2 regions of the Streptomyces sp. NPDC021080 genome follow, and region 2 is predicted to be linked to the other one. Evidence: riboswitches for the same ligand, from Rfam matches in the RefSeq annotation. Region 2 holds a riboswitch; the other holds the start of a gene.
The links. A riboswitch is a leader RNA that binds a small molecule or an ion and turns the genes downstream of it on or off. The one in region 2 is predicted to bind thiamine pyrophosphate.

Region 1 (5,605 bases), on a different contig from region 2:
TGCACCCGGCGATGTACTCCATGGCCAGATAGACGTACGACCCGTCCGTCCCCTGGTCGAAGACCTGCACCACATTGGGGTGCGCCAGCCGGGCCACCGACTTGGCCTCGCGGATGAACCGCTCGACGAACGAGGCGTCCGCGGCCAGCGTCGGGTGCATCACCTTGAGCGCGAGCACACGGTCGAGGCGGGTGTCCAAGGCCCTGTAGACCGTGGCCATCCCGCCGACCGCGATCCGTGCCTCGACGCGATACCGGCCGTCGAGCACGTGTCCGACAAGCGGGTCCTGAAGGGTCGTATCCACGCAGGTGAGTCTACGAGCCGCCACTGTCACGGCGCCCCGTTCGGCCGATACAGGCGCCCGACTGCAGCCGAGCTGTGACGCGCGCCGCACGTGCGAAGACTCGTTCGTCGCACAGATGTCCGATCACGCCCTGTCTGTCACCGCAAGGCCACAACACGACAACCTGCGACGACGCGGCAGGGGCCCCGGCCGGCGGCGCCGGCCGGCCCCCCTCGTGGCCCGTCCCACGACACGAAGCGCACGTCATACGGGGCGCACGCGGGGGCGCGTGGACGTCTCGGCCCCGGCCGCCCGCCGTCGCGGCGCGCGCCCGCCTCCGGCCCGGCGGCCCGTCCGGCCGGAAACCGACGTCGGCGGCCCGGCGGTCAGAACGCCGGGCGTTCGGGGTCCAGCGCCGCCCTGCCCTCCACGGGAGAGGACGCCGTGGCGAAATGCCGCCGGGGGATGCGCCCCGCCCGCCGCGCCAGACGCCCCGCCTCCACCGCGTGCCGCATGGCCTCCGCCATCAGCACGGGTTCCTGCGCCCGCGTCACCGCGGAGGCGAGCATCACTCCCGCACACCCCAGCTCCATCGCGAGCGCGGCGTCCGACGCCGTACCCGCCCCCGCGTCCAGGATCACCGGCACCCCCGCGCGCTCGACGATCAGCTCGAAGTTGTGCGGGTTGCGGATGCCTAGCCCGGACCCGATGGGCGAGCCGAGCGGCATGATCGCCGCACAGCCGACGTCCTCCAGCTTCCGCGCCAGCACCGGGTCGTCGTTCGTGTAGGGCAGCACGGTGAAACCGTTGTCGACCAGTGTCTCCGCCGCGTCGAGCAGCTCGACCGGATCGGGCAGCAGGGTGCGCTCGTCGGCGATGACCTCCAGCTTGACCAGGTCGGTGCCCAGCGCCTCGCGCGCCAGACGGGCCGTCAGCACGGCCTCGCCCGCGGTGTAGCAGCCGGCCGTGTTCGGCAGGACGCGGATGCCCAGCCGGCCGAGCACCGACAGGACCGAGCCGTGCACGGACGCGTCCACGCGCCGCATCGCGACCGTCGTCAGCTCCGTGCCGGACGCCACCAGGGCGCGCTCCAGCACGTCGAGGCTGGGTGCACCGCCCGTACCCATGATCAGCCGGGACGCGTAGGTCGTACCACCGAGGACGAAGGGATCGTCTGCCACGGGTCAGCCTCCTTGGACGGCGGTGAGGACTTCGACGCGGTCGCCCTCGGCGAGCGCGGTGGACGGCCACTGCGCGCGCGGCACGACGGTCTCGTTCAGGGCGGCGGCCACCCCGGACGACGAGGCGGTGAGGGTCGCGACGAGCGCGTCCAGAGCGGTTCCCGCGGCGATCCGCCGGCGCTCCCCGTTGACGACGACGTTCATACGTGCAGCTCCGTGCGGGCCGTGGCGCCGAAGCGCAGGGGGGTGAAGGGGCGGGCTTCGGCGGGGAGTTCGCCGGTGGTCAGGACGTGGGCCATCACGTCGCCGGTCACCGGCGTCAGCAGCACGCCGTTGCGGTGGTGGCCGGTGGCCAGCAGCAGTCCGTCCAGCGCGGTCGGGCCGAGCAGCGGCGCGTTGTCGGGCGAGCCGGGGCGCAGCCCCGCGCGGGTCTCCGTGAGCGGCAGCTCCGTGATCCCGGGGACCAGCTCGTGGGCGTCGCGCAGCAGCTCGTACACGCCGCCCGCCGTCACGGTGGTGTCCCAGCCCAGCTCCTCGCTGGTCGCGCCCACCACGAGCTCGCCGTTCTCGCGCGGCACCAGGTAGACGTGGCTGCCGCGCACCACGGCCCGCACGGTGCGGTTCAGGAAGGGCGCGTACCGCGGCGGCACGGTCAGCCGCAGCACCTGCCCCTTGACCGGGCGCACCGGCGGCACGGCGTCGTCCGGGATCCCCGCCAGACGCCCGCTGAGGCTGCCACCGGCGAGCACCACCCGGTCCGCGCCGAGTTCGGTGCCGTCCGTGGTCACGATCCCGGTGGCCCGCTCCCCCGCGACGGTCAGACGCTCCGCCCAGGTCCGGTGCACGGTCACCCCGGCCCGCTCGCACGCGGTGACCAGGGCGGCGGCGAGGCGCCGCGGGTCGATCCGGTGGTCGCCGTCCACCCGCAGACCCCCGCGCACGCCGGGCGCGAGCATCGGCTCCAGACGGCGGCACTCACGGCCGCTCAGCCACTCCGACTCCAGCCCCGAACGGACCTGCAGCGCGTGCAGTTCCCGCAGATGGGCGCGGTCGTCGGCGTCCAGCGCGACGGCCAGCGTGCCGGACCGGCGGTAGCCGAGGTCCTGGCCGGTCGCCTCGGTGAGCTCGGCGGCGAAGTCCGGATAGCGGCGCGCCGAGGCGAGGTTGAGGCCCAGCAGGGTCTCCTCGCCGAAGTGCAGCTCGGTGACGGCGGCCAGCATCCCGGCCGCGACCTGGGCGGCCCCGCCGCCCGGCCCGGGGTCCACGAGCGCGGTGGTGAGCCCGCGCTGCGCGGCCCGCCAGGCCGTGACCAGACCGATGATCCCGCCCCCGACGACGAGGACGTCCGACGAACGTGCAGACGACATGGGCGTCCAGCCCCTCCCTTCGCCGGCATGACCCGGATCAGGTTCGTACGGTCGGAGGCCGTCCAGCCTCCCTCTCAGCCCGGTGCGTCCGGGCTCCCGCGAGTGCTTTACGTTGGCCACCCTAGCCCGCCCCCGTCCGTCTCAGTAAGGGAGCCTCCGCCCATGGCGCGACCGCTCGACGGCCTCGTCCTCGCCCCCGTCGCCGACCAGGCCCCGGGCCAGGTGGGCACCCGCACCCGGTTCGCGTACCACGAACGGGACGGCGTGGTCTGGGCCGACTACGCGGGCGGCGACGTCGTCCGAGGACACCTCGTGGGCACCCGCGAGGGTGACCGCCTCGACTTCCGGTACGTCCAGCTGGGGCACGACGGGACCACCGCGTCGGGCCACTGCGTGTCCCTCGTCGTGGAACTGCCCGACGGGCGGGTGCGGCTGGAGGAGACCTGGACGTGGGAGTCGCGGCCCGGCGCCGGGACGAGCGTGGTCGAGGAACTGCGCGAGACCGGTCGTGTGGAACAGGTCACCGAGCACGTCCGCTGACTGACGGGTTGTCAGGTGCTTATGGTGATCGGGTGAGCGATCAGACGCAGGCACAGTCCCAGTCGCACGGGCTCACGGCACGGCGGGTCGTGGTGGTGGGCGCGGGCATGGCCGGGGTGCAGACCGCGGTCGCCCTGCGCGAGCAGGGCTTCCCGGGCACCGTCACCCTGATCGGCGCGGAGCCGCATCAGCCCTACGACCGGCCGCCGCTGTCCAAGGCCGTCCTGCTGGGCAAGGCCGAGGGCTCCGCCTTCGACGTCGACTTCGAGGCCCTGGACATCGACCTCAGACTGGGCAGCGAGGCGCTCGGCGTGCGCCCCGGCGACCATGAACTGGACACGGACGGCGGACCCGTCCCGTACGACGTCCTGGTCGTCGCCACCGGCGCCGAACCGATCCGGCTCCCCGGCGCCGAGGGCGTGCCCGGGGTGCATCTGCTGCGCACCCTGGACGACGCCGACCGGCTGCGTCCCGTCCTCGCCCGGCAGCACGACATCGTGGTGGTCGGCGCGGGCTGGATCGGCGCCGAGTTCGCCACGGCGGCGCGCGAGGCGGGCTGCGCCGTCACCGTCGTCGAGGCCGCCGACCGGCCGCTCGCCGGGGCGCTGCCGGCCGAGGTGGCCGCGCCGATGGCCGCCTGGTACGCGGACAGCGGGGCCTCGCTGCGCACCCACGCGCGCGTGGAGCGCGTCGAGCCCGGCGCCGTGATCCTGGACGACGGCTCCCGGGTGCCCGCGGACGCCGTCGTGGTCGGGATCGGCGCGCGCCCCGCCACCGCCTGGATCGCCGGCTCCGGCATCGAACTCGGCGCCCACCGGGAGATCGTCGCCGACGACCACCTGCGCACCTCCCTGCCGGACGTCTACGCGGTCGGCGACTGCGCCTCCTTCCCGTCGGGACGCTACGAGGAACGCCTGCTCGTCCACCACTGGGACAACGCCCTCCAGGGCCCGCGCACGGTCGCCCTGAACATCGTCGGCCAGACGCCCGCCGCCTACGACCCCGTGCCGTACTTCTGGTCCGAGCAGTTCGGCCGTTTCGTGCAGTACGTCGGCCACCACGCGCCCGCCGACACCCTGGTGTGGCGCGGCGACCCCGCGGGCGCCTCCTGGTCGGTGTGCTGGCTCCGCGAGACGCGGCTCGTCGCCCTCCTGGCGGTGGGCCGCCCGAGGGACCTCGCCCAGGGCCGCCGCCTGATCGAGGCGGGTGCCATCATGGACCCGGAGCTGCTCGCGGACCCGTCGAGGCCGCTGAAGGGCGCCACGGCCTGATCCCTCGCACCGGGTCGGACGCCCTCGGCTTCCGACTGTCGGTCCGGGATGGCAGGCTTGTCCCGTGACCGAGATTGACGCAAAGACCGATGCTCTCGTCCCCGCCTGGCTCACCCTCCCCGACATCGCCGAACAGCTCGGCGTCGAGGTGACGCGCGTCCGGCAGCTGGTCAAGGAAGGCCAGCTGATCGCCGTACGCCGTGGTGAGAACCGCGCGCTGCACGTCCCCGCCGATTTCATCGACGTGGCCGAGCAGAAGGTGGTCAAGGGCCTGGCCGGCACCCTGACCCTCCTGCGGGACGACGGTTTCTCCGACGAAGAGGCCCTGGAGTGGCTCTTCACCCCCGACCCGACCCTGCCCGGCACCCCCGCGCAGGCCCTGAGCGAGAATCGCGGCACGGAGGTGAAGCGCCGCGCCCAGGCGCTCGCCGTCTGAACCAGTTCGAGACCGTCCGGCACGGGGAGCGCGGCGGCGGGACCATCCCGGCCGCCGCGCTCCCCGCGCACCGACAACGGGGGACCCACGCATGCCCGAGACCGCCGCCACGACCGCGCGGGACCGCCTCGCCGACGCCCGCGTCTACCTCTGCACGGACGCCCGCAGGCGCCAGGGAGACCTGCCCGAGTTCCTCGACACGGTCCTGGCGGGCGGCGTCGACATCGTGCAGCTGCGCGACAAGGGCATGGAGGCGGGGGAGGAGCTGGAGCACCTGGAGGTCTTCGCGGACGCCTGCGCCCGGCACGGCAAGCTCCTCGCGGTCAACGACCGGGCGGACGTGGCCCACGCCGCCCGCGCCGACGTCCTGCACCTGGGTCAGGGGGACCTCCCGGTTCCCGCGGCCCGCGCGATCCTCGGCGACGAGGTGATCGTCGGCCGCTCGACGCACGCCGCGTCCGAGGCCGAGGCCGCCGCCGTCCAGGAGGGCGTGGACTACTTCTGCACCGGCCCGTGCTGGCCCACCC
Region 2 (5,605 bases):
GTCTCCCCGGCGCTGGTCGGGCTCGAGCGGGTTGCCGTCACGTATCGCTGCCCCAGCGGCGTTCACCACGCGCATCGCGGTCTGCGACGGCAGGCCGAACACGCTTACCTCGGGACTGCGCAGTGTGTGCCAGAGACCGATGGAGTAGCCCCAGTCGCCGGGGGCGTCACCGCCGGCCACGCCCATGACGTGCCAGCCGAAGTCCGCGACGCTCTTGGCTGTGCGGCTGTCGCGTTCCTCCGACACGGGGCCGCCCCATTCCGTCGGGGCGCAGAGGAGGCAGAAGCAAGAGGCGTCGTCCATCCGAGGAGAATATGCCTGCTCGGACAGGAGGCCGTTTCCCGGGACAGGCGTACGGCAGCGAAGCACCGCAACCCCGGCAGCCGCCCCCGACCGGTAGCGTCCCTCCGGGGCTGTCGTGCTGCGCCATGGGGAGTCCGCGGACGATGTGGTGAGGGAGCGCATTGATCTTTGAGCGCACGTGGCGCGGACAGCGACCGCTGGGCCGTCTCTGGGCCGTGAAGCGTTGACCGACGGTGACAGGGGACGCCGGAGGGTGACAGGTCCCTCGTCCATCTGACCTGGGCGGGGTCAAACGATCTGCGACACTGGTAACGCCATGCCTAAGCCCGGAGAACTCACCTTTGTCGCGCCGCGCGGAGCCAAGAAGCCGCCGCGGCACCTCGCCGATCTCACGCCCGCCGAGCGCAAAGAGGCGGTTGCCGCGATCGGTGAGAAGCCGTTTCGTGCCAAGCAGCTCTCGCAGCACTACTTCGCCCGGTACGCGCACGACCCCGCCGAGTGGACGGACATCCCGGCCGCCTCGCGCGGCAAGCTCCAGGAAGCGCTGCTTCCCGAGCTGATGACGGTCGTCCGGCACCTGTCGACCGACCAGGACACCACCCGCAAGACCCTGTGGCGGCTCTTCGACGGCACGCTCGTCGAGTCCGTGCTGATGCGCTACCCGGACCGGGTGACCATGTGCATCAGCTCGCAGGCCGGCTGCGGGATGAACTGCCCGTTCTGCGCCACCGGACAGGCCGGCCTCGACCGGAACCTGTCGACCGGCGAGATCGTGCACCAGATCGTCGACGGAATGCGGGCGCTGCGTGACGGCGAGATCCCCGGGGGGCCGGCGCGGCTGAGCAACATCGTCTTCATGGGAATGGGCGAGCCGCTCGCCAACTACAAGCGCGTGGTCGGGGCGATCCGGGCCCTGACCGACCCCGAGCCGGACGGCCTCGGGCTCTCGCAGCGCGGTATCACGGTGTCGACGGTCGGGCTGGTCCCCGCCATCAACCGGTTCTCGGACGAGGGCTTCAAGTGCCGGCTCGCGATCTCCCTGCACGCCCCGGACGACGAGCTGCGCGACACCCTCGTCCCCGTGAACACGCGGTGGAAGGTGCGCGAGGTGCTGGACGCGGGCTGGGGGTACGCGGACAGGTCAGGGCGGCGTCTGTCCATCGAGTACGCCCTGATCCGCGACATCAACGACCAGGCGTGGCGTGGTGACCGTCTCGGGCGGATGCTCAAGGGCAAGCCCGTGCATGTCAACCTCATCCCGCTGAACCCGACCCCGGGCTCGAAGTGGACCGCGTCGCGGCCCGAGGACGAGAAGGCGTTCGTCGAGGCGATCGCGGCCCACGGTGTCACGGTGACCGTCCGGGACACCCGGGGCCAGGAGATCGACGGAGCGTGTGGTCAGCTCGCCGCGACCGAGCGGTAGTCTGAACCGAGCCGGGCCGTCGTCCATCGCGTGGTCCGGCGGCACCATCGCCGGACATGGACATGGACCGGCATCTTTCACCGTCCGACATCTTCATATTCCGACAGGGGAGCGCCACAGCGCTGAGAGTGCGGGACAGACCGCAGACCCTCTGAACCTTGCCCAGGTCATTCTGGGTAGGAAGTTCGGTCCTTACTCAAGCTGTTGCGCCCTGCCCGGGAACCGTCAGAGGTCCCGGGCAGGGCCGCGTCTCTTCCTGGTCACCCAGGAGGAATCAGTGAGCATCACCACCACCACGACCGGCAGCGGCAGACGGTTCGCGGCCATGGCCGTCGGCCTCGGCCTCGTCGCGCTGCCCGCACTGTCCGCGTGCGGCTCGTCCGGCGCCGCCGGCTCGGGCGACTCGAAGACGATCACGCTCGTCAGCCACGACTCGTGGCTCGTGTCGAAGAACGTGCTGGCGGACTTCGAGAAGCGGTCCGGCTACAAGGTCCGCGTCCTCAAGGACGGCGACGCCGGGCAGGCCGTGAACAAGGCCGTCCTGACCAAGGACAACCCCCAGGGCGACGTGTTCTTCGGCGTCGACAACACCCTGCTCTCCCGCGCGCTCGACAACGGGCTCTTCCAGCCGTACACGGCCAAGGGAGCGGACCAGGTCCTGCCCCCGTACCGGACCGACCAGGCCAAGCACCGGGTCACGCCCGTCGACACGGGTGACATCTGCGTCAACTACGACAAGGCCTGGTTCGACAAGCACAAGATCGCGCCGCCGCGGTCCTTCGACGACCTGGTCAAGCCCGCGTACAAGAACCTCCTCGTCACCGAGAACGCCGCCACCTCCTCGCCCGGCCTCGGCTTCCTGCTCGGGTCCGCCGCGCACTACGGCGACCAGAACTGGCAGGGCTACTGGAAGAAGCTCAAGGCCAACGGCGTCAAGGTCGTGGACGGCTGGGAGCAGGCCTACAACGAGGAGTTCTCGGGGTCCGCCGGCGGCAAGAAGGCCAAGGCCGACCGGCCGCTCGTCGTCTCGTACGCCTCCTCGCCGCCCGCCGAGGTCATCTACGGCGACCCCAAGCCCGCCACGGCCCCCACCGGGGTCGCGGACGGCACCTGCTTCCGGCAGGTGGAGTACGCGGGTCTGCTCAGCCACGCCAAGAACGCCAAGGGCGGCAAGGCGTTCCTGGACTTCCTGCTCACCAAGGAGTTCCAGGAGGACATGCCGCTCAACATGTTCGTCTACCCGGTGCGTGAGGGTGCGCGGGTGCCGGCCGAGTTCACGCGGTTCGGTCCGCAGGCCAAGGACCCCGAGACCATGGCGCCCGCGAAGATCGCCGCCGACCGCGACCAGTGGGTCAAGTCGTGGACCTCGCTCGTACTGAAGTAGCCGACAGGCCCGAGGCGGCCGACGGGGCCGGTGGAACAGGAGAGGCCGGCCCCGCGGACGCGGCCTCGCGCCGCGCGCGCCGCCGAGGGAACGCGGCGCGGTTCGCCCTGATGGCGCTGCCCGTCGCGTTCTTCGCGGTGTTCTTCGCCTACCCCGTCGCCGCGATCGTCTCGCGCGGGCTCCACGGGGACGGCGGCTGGCAGCTCGGCCGGATCTGGGACGTCGCGACCCGGTCCGACATCCGGCACGTGCTGTGGTTCACCACCTGGCAGGCGCTCGCCTCGACGGCGCTCACGCTGCTGGTCGCGCTCCCCGGCGCGTATGTCTTCGCGCGCTTCGACTTCCGGGGAAAACAGATCCTCCGGGCCGTGGTGACGGTGCCCTTCGTGCTGCCGACCGTGGTCGTCGGCACCGCGTTCCTCGCGCTGGTCGGCCGGGGCGGGCTGCTCGACGACCTGTGGGGCCTGCGCCTGGACACCACGGTGTGGGCGATCCTGCTCGCGCACGTCTTCTTCAACTACGCGGTCGTGGTGCGGACCGTCGGCGGGCTCTGGTCGCAGCTCGACCCGCGTCAGGAGGAGGCCGCGCGCATGCTCGGGGCCTCGCGCCTCGCGGCCTGGCGCAGGGTGACGCTGCCCGCGCTCGGGCCCGCCGTGGCCGCCGCCGCTCTCATGGTCTTCCTCTTCACCTTCACCTCGTTCGGTGTGGTGCAGATCCTCGGCGGCCCCACCTTCTCGACCCTGGAGGTCGAGATCTACCGGCAGACCTCCGAGATCTTCGACCTCACGACGGCGGCGGTGCTGACGATCGTCCAGTTCGTGGCGGTCGGCGCGATCCTCGCCGTGCACGCGGCGACCGTGCGCCGACGGGAGACCGTCCTGCGCCTGGTCGCCCCCGACACCACCGCGCGCCGGCCGCGCGGCGGCGGACAGTGGGCGCTCCTCGCGGGCGTGCTGGCGAGCATCGCCGTCCTGCTCGTGCTGCCGCTCGCGGTCCTCGTCCAGCGGTCCCTCGACGCCCCGGGACTCGGCTACTACCGGGCCCTGGCCCACGACGACGGAGGGGTCTTCCTCGTCGCCCCGATCGAGGCGGTCGGCAACTCGCTGGAGTACGCGCTCGCCGCCACCGCCATCGCCGTGCTGATCGGCGGTCTGGCCGCAGCGGCCCTCACCCGGCGGGCCGGGCGGCTGATGCGGGGCTTCGACGCGCTGCTGATGCTCCCGCTCGGCGTCTCCGCGGTGACCGTCGGCTTCGGGTTCCTGATCGCCCTGGACGAGCCGCCGCTCGATCTGCGCGCGAGCTGGATCCTGGTGCCGCTGGCGCAGGCGCTGGTCGGCGTCCCCTTCGTCGTACGGACCATGCTGCCCGTGCTGCGCGCGGTGGACGGGCGGCTGCGGGAGGCCGCGGCCGTCCTCGGGGCGTCCCCGTGGCGGGTGTGGCGCGAGGTCGACCTGCCGATGGTGCGGCGGGCCCTGCTGATCGCGGCCGGCTTCGCCTTCGCCGTCTCCCTCGGGGAGTTCGGGGCGACCGTGTTCATCGCCCGGCCCGACAACCCGACGCTGCCGGTCGCCGTGGCCCGGCTGCTCGGCCGCGCGGGCGATCTCAACTACGGCCAGGCGATGGCCCTTTCGACGATCCTGATGGTGGTGTGCGCGGTGTCGTTGCTGCTCCTGGAACGGGTGCGGACCGACCGGACCGGGGAGTTCTAGATGCTGCTGAGCCTTCAGGGCGCGACCGTACGCTTCGGCGGACGGGCCGTGCTCGACGCCGTCGACCTCGATGTCGCCGAGCACGAGATCGTGTGCGTGCTCGGACCGAGCGGCAGTGGCAAGTCCACTCTGCTGCGGACGGTGGCCGGACTGCAGCCGCTGGACGCGGGCCGGGTGGTGCTGGACGGACAGGACCAGACGGCCGTCCCCGCGCACAAGCGCGGCGTCGGCCTGATGTTCCAGGACCACCAGCTCTTCCCGCAGCGGGACGTGGGCGGCAACGTCGCCTTCGGGCTGCGGATGCGCGGCACGTCCAAGGACGGACAGGCGGCACGGGTGGGGGAGCTGCTGGATCTCGTCGGTCTGCCCGGAGCCCGGGACCGCGCCGTCGCCTCGCTCTCCGGCGGCGAGCAGCAGCGCGTGGCGCTGGCCCGGGCCCTCGCGCCCCGCCCCCGGCTGCTGATGCTCGACGAACCGCTCGGCCAGCTGGACCGCTCGCTGCGCGAACGGCTCGTCGTCGAACTGCGCGAACTCTTCGGTGAACTGGGCACGACGGTGCTCGCCGTCACGCACGACCAGGGCGAGGCCTTCGCGCTCGCCGACCGGGTCGTGGTGATGCGCGACGGGCGGATCGCCCAGTCCGGTACGCCGCTCGAGGTCTGGCAGCAGCCCGCGGACGCCTTCGTGGCCCGTTTCCTCGGCTTCGACAACGTGGTCGAGGCGACGGTGGGCGCGACGGCCGCCGACACCCCGTGGGGCAAGGTCCCGGTGCCCGAGGGCACCGAC

Region 1: another riboswitch for thiamine pyrophosphate. It lies ahead of thiO (glycine oxidase ThiO); the one in region 2 lies ahead of ACH4S8_RS24855 (thiamine ABC transporter substrate binding subunit).

What each region holds. Positions count from the first base shown of each region.
Region 1 is NZ_JBIRQM010000007.1:221,788-227,392, reverse strand. It holds gene pknB (Stk1 family PASTA domain-containing Ser/Thr kinase) at 1-304, opposite strand, end outside; gene ACH4S8_RS19275 (thiazole synthase) at 670-1,464, opposite strand; gene thiS (sulfur carrier protein ThiS) at 1,468-1,668, opposite strand; gene thiO (glycine oxidase ThiO) at 1,665-2,831, opposite strand; TPP riboswitch at 2,829-2,941, opposite strand; gene ACH4S8_RS19260 (hypothetical protein) at 2,994-3,371, shown strand; gene ACH4S8_RS19255 (NAD(P)/FAD-dependent oxidoreductase) at 3,404-4,642, shown strand; gene ACH4S8_RS19250 (Rv2175c family DNA-binding protein) at 4,707-5,078, shown strand; gene thiE (thiamine phosphate synthase) at 5,170-5,605, shown strand, end outside.
Region 2 is NZ_JBIRQM010000010.1:119,468-125,072, reverse strand. It holds gene ACH4S8_RS24865 (DUF4262 domain-containing protein) at 1-303, opposite strand, end outside; gene rlmN (23S rRNA (adenine(2503)-C(2))-methyltransferase RlmN) at 620-1,726, shown strand; TPP riboswitch at 1,822-1,927, shown strand; gene ACH4S8_RS24855 (thiamine ABC transporter substrate binding subunit) at 2,052-3,110, shown strand; gene ACH4S8_RS24850 (ABC transporter permease) at 3,221-4,819, shown strand; gene ACH4S8_RS24845 (ABC transporter ATP-binding protein) at 4,820-5,605, shown strand, end outside.